DNA from 4 places in the Paenibacillus sp. FSL R5-0527 genome. Region 3 is predicted to be linked to each of the others. Evidence: riboswitches for the same ligand, from Rfam matches in the RefSeq annotation. Region 3 holds a riboswitch; each other region holds the start of a gene.

Evidence for each region. A riboswitch is a leader RNA that binds a small molecule or an ion and turns the genes downstream of it on or off. The one in region 3 is predicted to bind cyclic di-AMP.
Region 1: it holds a riboswitch for cyclic di-AMP, as region 3 does, so the genes downstream of both, NYE69_RS20520 (phytanoyl-CoA dioxygenase family protein) here and NYE69_RS03605 (C40 family peptidase) in region 3, are expected to answer to the same signal.
Region 2: it holds a riboswitch for cyclic di-AMP, as region 3 does, so the genes downstream of both, NYE69_RS19015 (3D domain-containing protein) here and NYE69_RS03605 (C40 family peptidase) in region 3, are expected to answer to the same signal.
Region 4: it holds a riboswitch for cyclic di-AMP, as region 3 does, so the genes downstream of both, NYE69_RS29310 (TrkH family potassium uptake protein) here and NYE69_RS03605 (C40 family peptidase) in region 3, are expected to answer to the same signal.

The regions. Positions count from the first base shown of each region.
Region 1 covers NZ_JBBOYI010000001.1:4,653,885-4,657,585, forward strand. The annotation lists gene NYE69_RS20505 (spore coat protein) at 1-184, opposite strand, end outside; gene NYE69_RS20510 (spore coat protein) at 346-846, shown strand; gene NYE69_RS20515 (hypothetical protein) at 891-1,061, opposite strand; gene NYE69_RS20520 (phytanoyl-CoA dioxygenase family protein) at 1,180-2,070, opposite strand; cyclic di-AMP (ydaO/yuaA leader) riboswitch at 2,212-2,354, opposite strand; gene NYE69_RS20525 (hypothetical protein) at 2,432-2,698, opposite strand; gene NYE69_RS20530 (acyl-CoA synthetase) at 3,498-3,701, opposite strand, start outside.
Region 2 covers NZ_JBBOYI010000001.1:4,341,167-4,344,867, forward strand. The annotation lists gene NYE69_RS19010 (IS1595 family transposase) at 1-748, shown strand, start outside; cyclic di-AMP (ydaO/yuaA leader) riboswitch at 1,211-1,381, shown strand; gene NYE69_RS19015 (3D domain-containing protein) at 1,387-2,082, shown strand; gene NYE69_RS19020 (polysaccharide deacetylase family protein) at 2,164-2,994, opposite strand; gene NYE69_RS19025 (dihydroorotate dehydrogenase electron transfer subunit) at 3,146-3,701, shown strand, end outside.
Region 3 covers NZ_JBBOYI010000001.1:789,415-793,115, forward strand. The annotation lists gene NYE69_RS03595 (c-type cytochrome) at 45-404, opposite strand; gene NYE69_RS03600 (GNAT family N-acetyltransferase) at 563-1,066, opposite strand; gene NYE69_RS03605 (C40 family peptidase) at 1,309-1,791, opposite strand; cyclic di-AMP (ydaO/yuaA leader) riboswitch at 1,796-1,937, opposite strand; gene NYE69_RS03610 (C40 family peptidase) at 2,182-2,652, opposite strand; cyclic di-AMP (ydaO/yuaA leader) riboswitch at 2,656-2,792, opposite strand; gene NYE69_RS03615 (hypothetical protein) at 3,014-3,701, opposite strand, start outside.
Region 4 covers NZ_JBBOYI010000001.1:6,522,415-6,526,115, forward strand. The annotation lists gene NYE69_RS29300 (cation:proton antiporter) at 1-120, opposite strand, end outside; gene NYE69_RS29305 (potassium channel family protein) at 182-844, opposite strand; gene NYE69_RS29310 (TrkH family potassium uptake protein) at 869-2,212, opposite strand; cyclic di-AMP (ydaO/yuaA leader) riboswitch at 2,279-2,448, opposite strand; gene NYE69_RS29315 (CPBP family intramembrane glutamic endopeptidase) at 2,731-3,701, shown strand, end outside.

The DNA.
Region 1 (3,701 bases), 3.9 Mb from region 3:
CCTTGCTTAAATACTCCACCTTCATGTTGTAGTCCTGAAAATGGAGCGGAAGATGTTTTTGCAAGATCGCCTTCAGTTCAGGGTCCTGCGCTTGGTTTAAGAAACACGCCATGTTCGTAATCGAGTTAACGCAGCTTAACGTTAGTTCGTTCAAATCCTGTGCCTCGTGTGCGGCCAATTCCATGAGAACGTATCCTCCTTCGCTGTTTTGCGGTTGCTTGGTAAATCACTTTTAGAATGCGCCCCATCGTTTTCTATTATTGCCGGAAGCCGGAGTAAAATCGTCCCATACAAGGACAAATACCCATAAGGTTCCGCTGCGCATATAATGAATCAATCCTAACTATGGAGTGTGAGATCGTGAATAATGAATGGAAACAGGAGCATCTGGCCTGGCATGAAACACTGGAGCTGCATGAGCTGGTCGCCTCGCAATCCGCCAATTTGGCGGCGTTCAAAAAGAAACTGCCGATGGTGATGGACCCGGAGTTAAAAGCGCTTTATGCAGAAACGATCAAAACCTTGGAGCACAATATCCGCGAATTGCTCAAATTTTATCCGCTGGCGCCTGGTATGGCCCGCAACGTTTCGCCCGATATGACCGGTTTTGACGCGGCCAACCTGCTTGGCTTCGCTAAAGCCTCTGTACGCAATTACGCGAACGCCATTACGGAGACGGCTACTCCTCAATTAAAAGAAACGTTCCAAAAACATCTGCTTGGCGCCATCGCCCTTCATACCAAAATATTTAACTTCATGTACCAACACGGTTACTATCCGGCGTACAATTTGGAAGAACTGCTGGCCCACGACGTGCAAATGGCCAATCAAGCGCTAAACATGTAGCTTGCGAAAAAACCCCGGAATTCCGGGGTTTTTCTGGCGGTGCGTCATTTCTTTTGTTCCTTTTCTTCAGGTTCATCGTATTTATTGATATGCCCGGTAATGGCTTCGACCGCTTCATTCACATTCGTGGTGGCCGGCACGGCCTTAACCTCGTCTTCGGTCTTATCGACAAAATTTTGATGATCCGCGCGTACGGCTTCAATTTTATTGCTCACCTAAAGGTCACTCCTTTCCCGGAAGGTTGTGGTTTGAATTTACTATGCGATATTTTGCGCTTCTTTATGTATAAAGCCGCCCCAACGCAAAGCCATTTTGCCGGGACGGCTTTTTTTCTTAAAATTCCGCGCGGGCCGCCATGTATTCGGGTCTCGGCTTCTTCCCGAAATAAGGCTCCGCCAGTTTGTTTGCTACGCTGTTATAGACCATAAAAATATTGCTGCGCGGGTACGGCGTAATGTTGCTGTTGGAGCCGTGCATTAAATTGCAGTCGAACAGCAGTACGGAACCTGCCTTGCCGACCGGCGTTTCAATGCCGCAGCGCTTCGCCAGTTCGGTTAAGCTCGCCTGATCGGGCGCGATGAATTCCTTGGAGCAATCATCCGGCGCCTGGCCGACGCACGACACGAAGATTTGATGGGAACCGGGCATGACCATAAGCGGTCCGTTAAACGGATAATTGTCTTCCAGTGCGATCAAGCAGCTGAGCGCCCGCATCCGGGGCATCCCGTCCTCCACATGCCAGGTCTCAAAGTCCGAATGCCAGTAAAACTCTTTGCCGGTAAATGCCGGCTTATAATTGATCCGCGACTGATGGATGTAGCTTGGTCCCCCCAAAACATGCTCGACGATCGCGAGCAGTCTCGGATGCCGGGACAACTCCTGAAAAACCGGGTGGGTCCGATGAATCGCAAAGATCGAATGCACTTCTTCCCCGCCGGGCTGGCGGATAATTTCATCGGATGAAAGGTTCCGGGATGCTTCCCGCAAGCGCTGCGCCTTCTCCTGATAGCCCTTTAATTCCGCTCCGCCGAAAAAGTTCTCCAGGAACAGATAACCGTTTTTGGCGTAAAAATCCGACTGCTCTTTGCTGATTCCGCTTTCCGCGTTCCACTCGCCATATACGATGGGGTCCTGCCGCGGAAGCCATCTCGGCTCAGCATACACCCGGGAAGGGTAAGCATCCGTCTTTGGATCAAAAATTACGGACGTTTCCAATTGATTCATTCCTCCTCATCCCCTCATAAGAAATATTTGTCCAAACCAAAAAGGACCGCCGCTTGGAGAAGACAAAGCTTACCCAGCAGGGTCCTTAAAACGGACAAAGGCCCTTATAAAAGGGCCTAATAAAATCTCTTAATGTCGCAATATAGACCCATCCACTGCTGACGAGGTTAGCTGACGGGCTCGGGTAAGATGGTACCCTACAATCATTGCTGAATGATTCGCCCCAAAAAATTGGTTCCCCCGTTTCCCGGCTCCTTAAGCCGGAAACTAAGCGTGAGTCTATAGTAAAGGCAATTCGCGTTCATGTCAACCCATGTTCTGTAACATTTTCGATTTCGCCATATGCTCGCCGCCGTATTCGTTACTGCAGCCGGCTTTCCGCTTCAGCCAAATCGGCCTGATCCTCCTGCAAATCTTCCTTGGCGCGTTCCAGCGGTTCCGGGTTCATGCGCCCATCCGCCTGGGAAATGGCGTTCTCCGCTTTGTGAATGGCGTTGTAGGCATTTTCCACCGTTTCTTCGGTCGGATGGGACTGTGCTTGCGTTACGGCCCGGTGCGCTTTTTTGACGGACTGCTGGGCGGATGAGATCGGGTTTTGCGATTGCATGCTGGAATAAGGATTTGCCATGTTTTAGCCTCCTCCAAAAAGATGATAAGATGCAGGACCTTACTAATTTGAGGAAAAGGGCCGGACAATATGCGTTCGAACTTTTGCCAATCCCACGCTCCTGCCGCATAGGCCGCAGCGAAAAACCAACTTTAAAGCAGATAGAGCATGGATTTGACAGCGATGGAATACGGAGCCGGAAAAAGGAGGAGGAGGAGATCGGCACGAAATCACTGGCGTTGCATTAACTTTTGCTCAAGCTTTCCCGTGAAAGCTATCCGAAATCTAACGGTTGTAGCAGCGGCTATTTGCCGAAAAAAGACCTTTTCTAAATTCTAACGGTTGCCAGCGCCGTTATTTGCCTGAATCCAAGCAAAAATTACCGGTTTTCAGCGAAATAAGCCCCATGGCAACCGTTACAATTTGAAATCAACGGGATTGGAACAAATAGCGCTTGTGGCAACCGTTAGAGCATTGGTGTGCTCAGAAAATGTATCTTGCCAGACTCAAATGCAACGCTAGTGGCACGAAATGCAAAAGAGCATGCGATTTTCGTCGAAAATCCCCGAAACAGGCGGTTCAACTGCAAATATGCAGTTCATTTCTTATGATAAGCTGCCTTTTTATCCTATAGCTGCAAATGAGATGTATTTTTGCACTTCAACCGCCCAAAAGCAGAAATTTGCGGAAATTCAAATGCACTTTTGCATTTGATTCCATCGAGCCGTCCTTCTTACCATGAAACTGATTCATAAATCCGCCGGTGGTTTTCCCCAATTACATCAAGGCTTTCTTGCCCTAGCTCGGGGGGCCGTTTGTTCTAAATAGAGCTTTTCACCTCCAAGGCTGCGCGCTCCTCCCGCTCCCGCAGCTCTACTCTGCGGATTTTGCCCGTATTCGTTTTGGGCAGTTCAGCGACAAATTCGATTTTCCGCGGATATTTATACGGGGCCGTCACCGCTTTGACATGAGCCTGAAGCTGCTTGACCAGTTGCGGCGAACCCGCCGCCCCTTCTTTCAGCAC
Region 2 (3,701 bases), 3.6 Mb from region 3:
GTGCAAGCATCAAACATCGCCTTTGGTCGGCACGATTTTTGAAGGAACGCATCTCCCCTTGCTCAAGTGGTTCAAGGCCCTGGATTTGTTCCTGCTTGAGGACGGCATCTCGGCGCTGCGGCTGAGCAAGGTGATCCGGGTCACCTACAAGACCGCGTGGTCGATGCTGCAAAAAATACGTCATGCCGTGGGGGAGTTCGATGCCCGGGAGCTGCTCTCCGGAGACGTGAAGGTGAACAGCGATCAGTATGGGCGTAATCCGTCCCGGTGTCAGGTTTCGCATCCGTACGCCTCGGCGGTCGTAGCCGGCTGCACGGTCACGGAATCGGGCGAGCCGGAGCAGGTCAAAATCCGCCTGGTGCCGCATAAGCGGGGAAGCGAAAAAAGGGCAAACCGTCAAGATCTAACCGAGTTTATTGGCGGGCATGTGGATGTCCATACATCGGCGGTACAGCTGTTCCCTCAGGCCTTTCGGCTGTATGCTCCCTTGCGGAGAGTAGTGAGAGAGGCGTGGGAATCGCTGAAGAGTACGTATGGAGCCTTGGGGCTGAAGCATCTGCAGGCGTACCTGAACGAATACACCGGACGCCGCCGGCTGCGCCTGCAAGGAGGACGGCCCGGAGCGGAAGAAACGATGCGGCAGAAGTTACTGCGCATGTGTGTGGCGATTCCCACGACCCCTTACCGCCGGCTGATCGCGCGTCAACCGCATCAGCCCCTTGCGGCTGCGGCCTATAGAAGTGCTTGAACGTTTCAGACGTTGCTGCAAACGGATCCAGGCTGCAGCAAGATCACGGTCTTTTCTTTTTTTTCGTTGTCTTGCCCCATTCTCCCGTCAGGTCTGCTTCACTTCACTTCTCCTAAACCTCCTTTTCCCGAACCTGGCAATGATCTATGAACAGATTTGATGATCTCGAACATGTCTGCTTTTCCCAAGCATATTCTGATTCTCCCGAACAATGCCATCTTCTTCTCTGCTTCCTGATCAAACGGGATAATCGTGCAAAGCCGTACGGACAGCGGATGTTGATCCGCCGATCACCCCATCAGCCTTCCATGTTCTCAAGCTTGGCTAGAAGCTTGCTTGTACGTTACATCATGAATGAGTTGTTACTTTTTTTACATGATTCCATAAATAAATATAGCGGCAGAATGCGGGTTTGCGCGGTTTGGATACTATTTCCTGTCCAATTGGTTACAAAATTGTGATATATTCAGATAGCCAAAACCTGCTTCGGCAGGTGCGGGGGATGATTCAGCGAATAACCGAACGTTAAATGAAACGTGGTTTCTTGGGGTGAAGCGCTCGCATTGGGCGCCGGGGATAATCCTTTTTCCCGAATCCGACAACTAACTCCGCAGGCGTATAAAAGGAGGAAGAACAGCATGAAAAATCTCTTATTCTCGAAGATTGCAAAAACAACGTTGGTAGCCGCAAGTTTGGCGGCGGTTCTACAGACGGTACCTGTGCACGCGGATGCGGTACATACGGCGGAAGAAGGAGATACCTTCTATCTGTTGGCCAAGAAGTACGGAGTCGGCATGGAGCAATTGATGAACGCCAATCAGGGGATTGATCCCGGCAATATATACGAGGGGCTGAAGTTGACGATTCCGGGAACGGAGGCTCCCGAAGCGAAAGCAGCGGCGCCGGAATCGAACCAGGCTCCCGCGGCAAAGACGATGAAAGCCGACGCGGTGTCGGGGCCGACCGTATTGCCATCGGACAAAGTCGTCGAAGCCTGGGGCAAAACGTTTAATTATTCCCATACGATTCAGATGAAAGCATCGGCATACTCGGCGGCCGCCGACGAAAACGGAAAATGGGGCGCGGTCGATTATTTCGGCAACCCGTTAAAGCTGGGCACGATCGCCGTCGACCCGGACGTGATTCCGATGGGAACGAAGGTGCTGGTCACCGGATATAATCATGATGGCTTGCCGAAGCAGGCGTTTGTGGCCACGGCCAGCGATCAGGGGGGAGCGATCAAAGGCAACCGCATCGACATCTTCATTCCCGGCAGTGTCAAATCCGTCGAATCGTTCGGGTTTCAGGAAGTCACCCTGTACGTGTTGAAGTAAATTCGTTTGCTTATATGTAGATCAAGTAAAAAAAGTGCAAGCGCTAGACCATAGGGTCTGATGCTCGCGCTTTTCTTTTTTTTATCTATACTTCGCCGTATGCAGCAATTCGGCCAAATCGACAAACTGGTAGCCTTTGTCCCGCAGCGTTTGGATAATGTCCGGCAAAGCCTGGATCGTACCGTTTAAGTTGGACCCTACGCCGCCGCCGGCATGAAAAAGAACGATCGAACCGGGCCCTATGGCGCCGAGCACGTTGTTTTCGACCTTGGATTTGTTCAGCCCTTTCCAATCCAGCGAATCCACGTTCCAGTTGACGATGGTGTAGCCGTTTTGCTTTGCCCATTGAATTTGCGGCTCCCGGATTTCGCCGTAAGGAGGACGGATCAGCTTGGGCCGGTACCCGGCGGTTTGCTGAATGATTTTTTCCGTACGCAAAATTTCCGTTTGAAATTGCTTGAGCGACCGTTTTCCGAAATTCGGGTGGCCAAAGGAGTGATTGCCGATCAGGTGGCCTTCCCGGCGTATCCGTTTTACCAGGGCAGGGAATTTTTTGGCCCGGTTGCCGACAATAAAAAAGGTCGCCTTCACGCCCTCCTTCTGTAAAATGTTTAAAATTTGCGGTGTAAATCTCGGATCCGGCCCGTCGTCAAACGTCAGCGCCACTTGCTTGACCTCAGGTCCGCGAAATTTGAACGTTTCGGAATATTTGCGCCGAAGCTCGTTTAAATCGGCCGGCTTCGGTTTGGCGTCCGCCCGGGCGGCTTGAGCTTTTGCTTCCTTGTCGCCGGGCTGCAGCGCAGCAGCCGCAGCGCGGGACGTTTCGGAAGAAGCCGATACGACGGGCATGTTGCCTCCGATTACCGCGAGAATGAAAACGGAAATCAGGAAGTTTCTGAACAGGGTAGTCAACATTTTTCCTCCTTCGTCCGGGTACTGTTATGATTTGGTATGCCCATCTTTAACGGGATTTATAAAGACACAATTATGAAAAACATCACAGACGTTCTTCCCGAAAAATTGCATCCTTTGATGAAGCAGACGTAAGGAAGAGGTGGATTTGATGGCTATCGTGGTAAGCAACAGGCGGGTTGCCGATGACGTGTTTTTATTGACGGCGGAAGGCAGATTTGCCGGGAAAATGGGCCAGTTTTATATGCTCCGCGCGAGCGAACGGTATCCATTGCTGTCGCGGCCGATCAGCATTTTCGATTTGACGGAGGACCGGATCGGATTTTTGTGCCGGATTGCCGGGGAAGGAACCAGACTGATCTCTCAGCTGAAGCCTGGCGATCCGCTCCGGATGGAAGGGCCTTTCGGCAACGGCTTTCCCCCGCTAACGGGAAAAACGGCATTCATCGGCGGCGGCATCGGTATCGCCCCGTTTTATTTCGCCCTCAAAACGGCGCCGCAGGCTGACGTATATCTCGGCTTCAGCCGGGAGGCGTACATGGTCGAAGAGTTTCGCCAGGCATCCGCGGGCCGGACTATCGTTGATGTGGGCGGTTCGATACTCGACCGCGCCGATTTTGACGCTTATGACACGATCATCGCCTGCGGGCCGCATCCGATGCTGAAAGCCGTGCAGCAAAAGCAGGCAAGCGCGGGAAGCCGGGCCA
Region 3 (3,701 bases):
AAGTTTCCGGCGGGCGTGCTTTTCATATGCCGTTATTTTTGCCGTTATTTTTTCTCCGCGAGCCACATCGCGACGTTGGCAATTTCCTCATCCTTGAGCCGATCCTTGAAGGAAGGCATCATTCCGCCTTTGCCTTTGGTGATAATGCCGTAAAGCTGGTCAGCCGTTAGTTCGGCGCCGATCTTTTGCAGATTCGGTCCCGCGCCCCCTTGCAACTGATCGCCGTGGCAGGTGATGCAGTTTGCTTTTACGGTGGCTTCGGCTTGTGCCGCATTCATCGTAATTTCAGGCAATTGCGGTTTGGCTTCCTTGGCGGCCTGCTCCCGGCTCGGCAGGGTGAACATCAATACGATGGCCATAGCGCAAGCCACGAAGAACAATCCGCTCATGATCCACTTTTGCATTCCAATCGCCCCTCCTATGTAAGCTACCTTTTCCATTATAACGGAACATGCCGCTCGATCATAGTCTTTGTGTCAAAAATAGGAACAATTCCGTCGTGATTGCGGTAAAATTTGTAACAAACTTCATAGCAAGTCCGTTCTAATGGATCAGGAGCATTTCAGGATGAGGGGTGAGGCCCTCGATACACCATGCAATAAAAAGGCTTGGAGATGCCGCCAGGGGTCATTTTGTCGTAAAGGTCCGTGATGGTGAAGCCGGCCTTTTGATAAGCGCGAATCGCCCGGGTGTTCCACGTCAGCACTTCCAAATCGATCTCATGGCCCGGTTTCCGCCGCAGCGCCTCCTCGACGATCGCCGTTACAAACCGTTTGCCGAGCCCTTGTCCGCACAATTCCGGTTTCATGCCGATACCGAGCCGCGTAACCCTTTCCAACGGGAAATATTGGGCAAATCCGGCGAGTTCTCCGTTCTCGTCCAGCACGGACACGTATTGCTCCGCTCTGATCGCCGGGTTGCCGAATTCGACATCGAGCGCTTTCATTTGTTCCCAAGGAAGCCAGCTGTAAACGTCATAGGGAGAATCGTACCGCCAGGTGCAAATTTCTGCGCCGTGGCTCTCTTCCATGGGGACGATGCGAAACTGAACAATCGGTTTATCCATTGGGATCCTCCTTTAAAAACGGCATTCCTATTACCCTCACTCTAACGGGATTTACTTGACTTGTAAAGGTTCTGCCGTCTCTCGGACACCTGTGGATTTATGGAAATCAACAAAAATTCGGTAACCTTTTGGCGGGTCGCTTCGTTATATAGATAGGGATGAAAAAAACCGCAAGCCAATTCCCAAAGAATAAGCTTACGGCGGGCAGGTCATGCGGAGCGAAATTAAGCGCCGGCGGAGGTTCAGGATTCCGCGGCGTATACGGAATAACCGTATTTGCTGAGCACCCGCTTCGCGCCAACGAAGCGGTTTTGGTAATAACTGTTGCTCAATTTGTCGATCCGGATTCCTTTGGATGAAGAGGCATGGGCAAATTCTCCGTCGCCAACGTAGACGCCCACATGCGATACTTTTCCGCCACCCAGGGTATTAAAGAAGACAAGATCGCCGGCTTGCAGTTCGCTTTTTGATACCGGTGTTCCTACCTTGTATTGGGCCGTGGATACGCGAGGAAGCGTAACGCCCATTTGTTCGAACACATACCGCGTAAACCCGGAGCAATCAAATCCGGCCGTACTGGTGCCGCCGTATTTGTAGGGCGTGCCGTACACGGAATTGACGATGTTGGAGAGCGACGTTTCCTGCTCGTCCGCAAAGGCGCTTCCCGTTCCCAGACTGAAACATAGAGCCAAACTCGTTACCGCTGCTGCTAAAGTCTTTCTCAAGATGTCTAACTCCTTCCAAGGCCTGCGAGGTTAGCTTAAGGATTCGGTTGAAGGTTCCCTATGATCCTTTTGAAGCGGGATCAATTCACCCTGACTGATGTGGTTCCCCCGTTTCCCGGGTGCGGGGAATTCGGCAGCTTCATGTAGTATGCACCCAAAAACGACGTCACAACAAAAATTACAAAGTTGTTACTATTTCTGTTGGTCATTTTACCAAAGTGGGCCAACATTGGCAAGTTTCCCGCCAAAAAGGATGCTTTTGGCCTGTGTGAGGAGCGGAGTGATCTGGGTATTGATTCCTAAGGGGGATCGGTAGACAGGAAAAACCCGCAGGAGACGTGATATCCCAATCATCCCTGCGGGTTTGTCGAATTCGTTATGGATTGCGACTTACTGTTCGGCTGTCACAGCTTCAAATTTCTCGGAGCTCATAATGCGCTTAGCTCCAACATACCGCTTCTCGTAGTAACTTTCGCTCAGTTTGCTGATGACAACTCCTTTGGAAGAAGAGGCATGCGCAAATTTGCCGTCGCCGACATAAATACCAACATGAGATATGCCATCGCCGGAAGTGTTGAAGAACACCAGATCGCCTGCGATTAATTCATCCTTGGAAACGCTTGTTCCCATCTCAAATTGGGAGCCCGATTGATGAGGAAGATCGATGCCGAGCTTGTTAAATACATACATCGTAAATCCGGAGCAATCAAAACCGGACGTTGTTGTTCCGCCTGCGGAGTAAGGAGATCCGAGGCCTTCTTCAATGGCGCTGTCCAGTTTGGAATCCGCGAAAACGCTGCCGGTTCCGATCGTGAAAAGCAATGCAAAACTTACTGCTGTTACGGTCAAACGCTTTTTCAAGAATTATGCTCCTTCCAATGCCTACGAGGTTAGCTTAAGGATTCGGTTGAAGGTTCCCTATGATCCCTCGCTTACGAGATCAATTCACCCAAAGTGGTTCCCCCGTTTCCCCGGCGCAGGGAATTCGGCTTTGATTTCTCACCTGATAAGACTTATTCGACGTAACTTGCTATTTTCCTGCCAAAGATGACAAAAATAATTACAAAACTGTTACTGAAATTGTGTTGCTGTTATTTTAACAAAGACAGGGACCATTTGGCAATGGTTAATTCGCGAGACTAAGAGGGGAAAACCTGACACAAGGCCTTCGCAAAGTCGCGGAGGCCTTGTGCCGTAAAGGTTTCGGAGAGATGAAAAAATTTTAACTTTTCTCGGTTTTTGTCTGCCAGAGGCGATATTGCGAGGTGACCTGCCAAATTTTAAAAGCGCTGCGACAGAGAGGATAGGTTTGCTGGAGGATCAACGCCAGCATTCCGGTCCAGATCCAGGAGACCGTTCCGAACAGCAGGAACATGCCCAGCCCGAATGCGCCCAGTATGCAGGAGATCCCGATGCCCTGCAGAAGGTGCCGGAAGCAGACGAGGAGGGAACCCCAGACGCTTGATTTGAACAAGTACCCAAATTGTACGTAGAGAATGCATTGTCTTACCAGCCAGCCGTAAACGAACCAGCCCAGGATGTAGATGAGACCCTTCAGCAGCGGGGCCATCTGTCCTCCGGCCCCCAGCAGATGCGGCCATAAAACAAGGAGCTTGGGAATAACCCAGAAGGCCGGGATAATGATTAAAATAAGTTCAATGGCATAAAACAGGACAACCGGCTTCCAGAATTCTTTCATTCCGCGGAACAGCGGCAGCCCGTGTCCACGGCTCTCGGAGGGGACAAGCCCGTATAGAATTCCCGCTTGAATAAGAGGCGTGAGCAGGAGGCGCAGGACCGCCATGCCGATCAGCAATCCTAAATAGAGGCGGACGTCCGGATTGCTCCCCAAATGGATACGCCCTTCCAGCAGGAACAGAATTCGGCTGAGTTGCGTGGGCGGCGGATCC
Region 4 (3,701 bases), 5.7 Mb from region 3:
CACCGCCACATCCGGCAGCCTTAGCCATGCCGCCAGTTTGCCCGATACTACGCCAACGCTGATGACGAATAAAATTAAGATCAGAAAATGATGTATCGCTTCGGTTACAGCCGATTCCATACCGCCACATCCCAACCATCAAAAGTGAACCAACTCTTTTTTCTTAATAACCCGGTAATAATTACTCGTTAATGACTTCCTCGAACTCTTCGATATTTTTCTTCGATCCGATGATGACCATAATGTCCCCTTCTTGCAGCTGATCCATGGCGGTAGGCGCCACCAGGATGCTTCCGTCGCGATGAATGGCCACGATGCTGCAGCCGAAACGGGCGCGCGGGTTAATGTCGCCCAGGTTTTTCCGGTCAAGGCAAGCGGGAACGTTCATTTCCACGATGCTGTATTCCTTGGACAATTCGATGTAATCCAGCAGATTTGGAGTCACGAGCTGATGCGCCACGCGGACGCCCATATCCCGTTCCGGAAAAATAACCCGGTCCACGCCAAGCTTTTGCAGCGCGCGGCCGTGCAAGACGGAGATCGCCTTGGCAACCACGGTCTTGATCCCCAAGTCCTTGAGCAAAATCGCCGCCAAAATGCTCATCTGAATATCGCTGCCGATCGCGACGATCCCGCAGTCGAAGTTACGGACGCCCAGCGATTTCAGCACTTCCTCGTCCGTGGCGTCCGCCACGACGGCATGCGTCAGCTGGTCGCTCAATTCGTTTACCACCTCTTCGTCCCGGTCGATCCCGAGCACCTCGTACCCGAGGTCCATTAACTCCAGAGCCAGGCTGGAGCCGAACCGCCCCAATCCGATGACTACAAACTGCTGCATTTTCATGTTTAATCTCAAGTCCCCTTATCTTTATCCTATAATCATTTTGCCTTCCGGATGGCGGTACAGTTCTTTGCCCTTCTTCGGTCCAAGCGCATAAGCCAGCGTAAGCAGCCCAAGTCTTCCGGCAAACATCGTAAAGCTGATGAGGATTTTGCCGATTACCGTTAGTTTCCCGGTAAGCCCCATCGATAGGCCGACGGTGCCAAACGCGGAGGTCGTCTCGAACAGAATGCTCAGGAAGCTGGCGTCCTCGGTCGTGGACAGCACCATGGCGACGGCCACCACAAGAAATAAAGCGAGCATCGTGATGGTGACCGCTTTGAAAATACGTTCCTGGGCCATCCGGTAGCGGAACAGGACGAGGTCCGACTGCCCGCGGATCATGGAGATGACCGCGCCCACGAGAATGGTGAAGGTCGTCGTTTTGATCCCGCCGCCGGTCGAGCTGGGCGAAGCCCCGATAAACATCAGGATGATCATAAAAAATTGCGAAGCCTGCCGCAGCGCGCCGATATCGACCGTGTTGGCCCCTGCCGTCCGCGGCGTCACCGACTGGAACAGCGCGGCCCAAAATTTCCCGCCCCAGCCGAGCGGGGCTAGCGTCCGCGGATTGGTGAATTCGAATATAAATATGACCAGGGCCCCGACCACGATCAGCGCCGACGTCATCGACAGCACCACCTTGGAATGCAGCGACAGCTTGCGGCGGCGCCGGAAATCAATGATGTCCGACAGCACGATAAACCCGATGCCCCCGGACACGATGAGAAACATCGCCACGAAGTTGACGAGCGGATCGGCCACGTACAACGTCAAGCTCCGGTATTCGCCAAACAGGTCGAACCCGGCGTTGTTAAACATGGATACCGCGTGAAAAACGCCAAAGTACAGCGCCCGGCCCAGCGGCATGTCAAACGCCCAGCGAATCGCGAACAGCAGCGCCGCGCAGGATTCAATGACCAGCGAATACAGCAGCACCTTGCGGATCAGCCGGACGATGCCCTCCATCGTGTTCTGGTTCATCGCCTCCTGCAGGATCAGCCGGTCCTTCAGCGAGATTTTCCGTTTCAACACGAGCGAAAACAAGGTGGCCATAGTCATGAACCCAAGTCCGCCGACCTGAATCAGCAGCATGATTACGATTTGGCCAAACGTGGAAAAATAGGTCCCGGTATCGACGACGACCAGTCCCGTTACGCATGTCGCCGAAGTCGCCGTAAACAGCGCGTCGACGAACGGCAGCATCTCCCCGGCCGCACTGGAAATCGGCAGCATCAGCAGCAGCGATCCCAGCAAAATGATGAGCGCAAAACCCAACACCAAAATTTGCGGCGGGGAAAAGCTGATTTTTTTGAAAGACAATTCATTCACCCCATTGTTGTCGTGAAAAAAGAACAAAAGAAAAAAGCACTGGAAATCCAATGCCTTTCGGTGTTTGGTTCCTGTTGCAGGAGGCCTACGAGGTTAGCTGACGGATTCGGGCATGCACAGTTGCCCTAATCGCCCGACCAAGGCAGCCATGCCGCTGCCGCCACAATCGCGCGAAATTCACCCCAAAAAAAATCGGTTCCCCCGTTTTCGAAATCGAAATTAGGCCTTATTATTTTTCAAATGTTTTCATTCCGTTTTCGTCAAATGGATTATAAACCTTATTGGCTTCCACTACAAAGGTTCTTTTTGATTAAAAACGGTGAAAAAAGGCTGGAAACGGCAAATCGCCGATCTTCTTGCCGTCCAATCTGAGCCATGCTAGGGTATAACGGGATTATTGCATCTTTTCATCATTTTTGCCTTCAACTGGCGTTGGAAATTCCACTATGTTATCTTTACTGTGATGTACTTCGCGCAAAATCATACTTGAGAACAAAAAATTTTAAAGGAGTTTTGTAATGTTTTCACCTATGAAACCGTTCAGCCGCAGGCTGAAGACAAAAACGCTTTGGCTGATGGCCCTGATCGGGTTGGTCATTTTCTTCATCGTCCAGATTTTTCCGACAACCGCTTCCGACACGCTGCAAATGGAGCAGTCGGATGACGTCATCGCCAAATCGCAGGCCAGAACGAAAGCTATCGAATTTGCAAAGTCGGTGCTGAACTTCGAGTTGGCCGGTCATCCCGAAAAAGCGCTCGTTACCTATGAATCGCGCTCCGATCTGTACGGTTATTTAACGAAGGCGGATTTGCTCGCCCCTTTCCTGAAGACGTATGACAAGCAATTTCCGTACGACGTTTTTCGCGTCCGTTTCAACGAACCAAACGATGGGTTTAGCGCTTTGACCGTCGACGTTCACATGACCACCGGCAAAGTGGTCGGGTTCGAGGAAATCGTTTCCGCGAGCAATGCGAAAAAGCAGATGATGCTGGACTACGGTACCGAGACGCCAGACTCGCTGCGCGCCTGGGAAGGCGACTTGACGCTGGAGGAGAAGGAGCGGCTGGCCGCGCCTTATCTGGCCACGTTCGGCTTTGATCCGGCCCGCCTTGAGCGCGTGTCGGGCGAGGGCGATGTCGGTCTGCTCTATCACATCAAGGGGGATGAGCTCGGGGAGTCGCAAGCGACGATCGATATCCGCTACGAATACGGCGCCGTATCGTCATTCGAAAGCTACTTCTCCGTTCCCGAGACGCATGCCGATTACGTCGCCGGGCAGACGCGGCTGGCCAACTGGCTTACCTTTGCCGGATACGCCCTGTTCACGTTTGTGCTCGGCATCCTGGCCATCGTATACAGCGCGCTGACGCGGGCGCATACCACTTTTAAACGCGGGATTTTTCTGGCCGGCGCCTACTTCGTCTTGTCCGTCATCGGGACGGTCAACATGCTGCCTGTGTTTGAAAAGGACGGGCTCGATCCGATCGT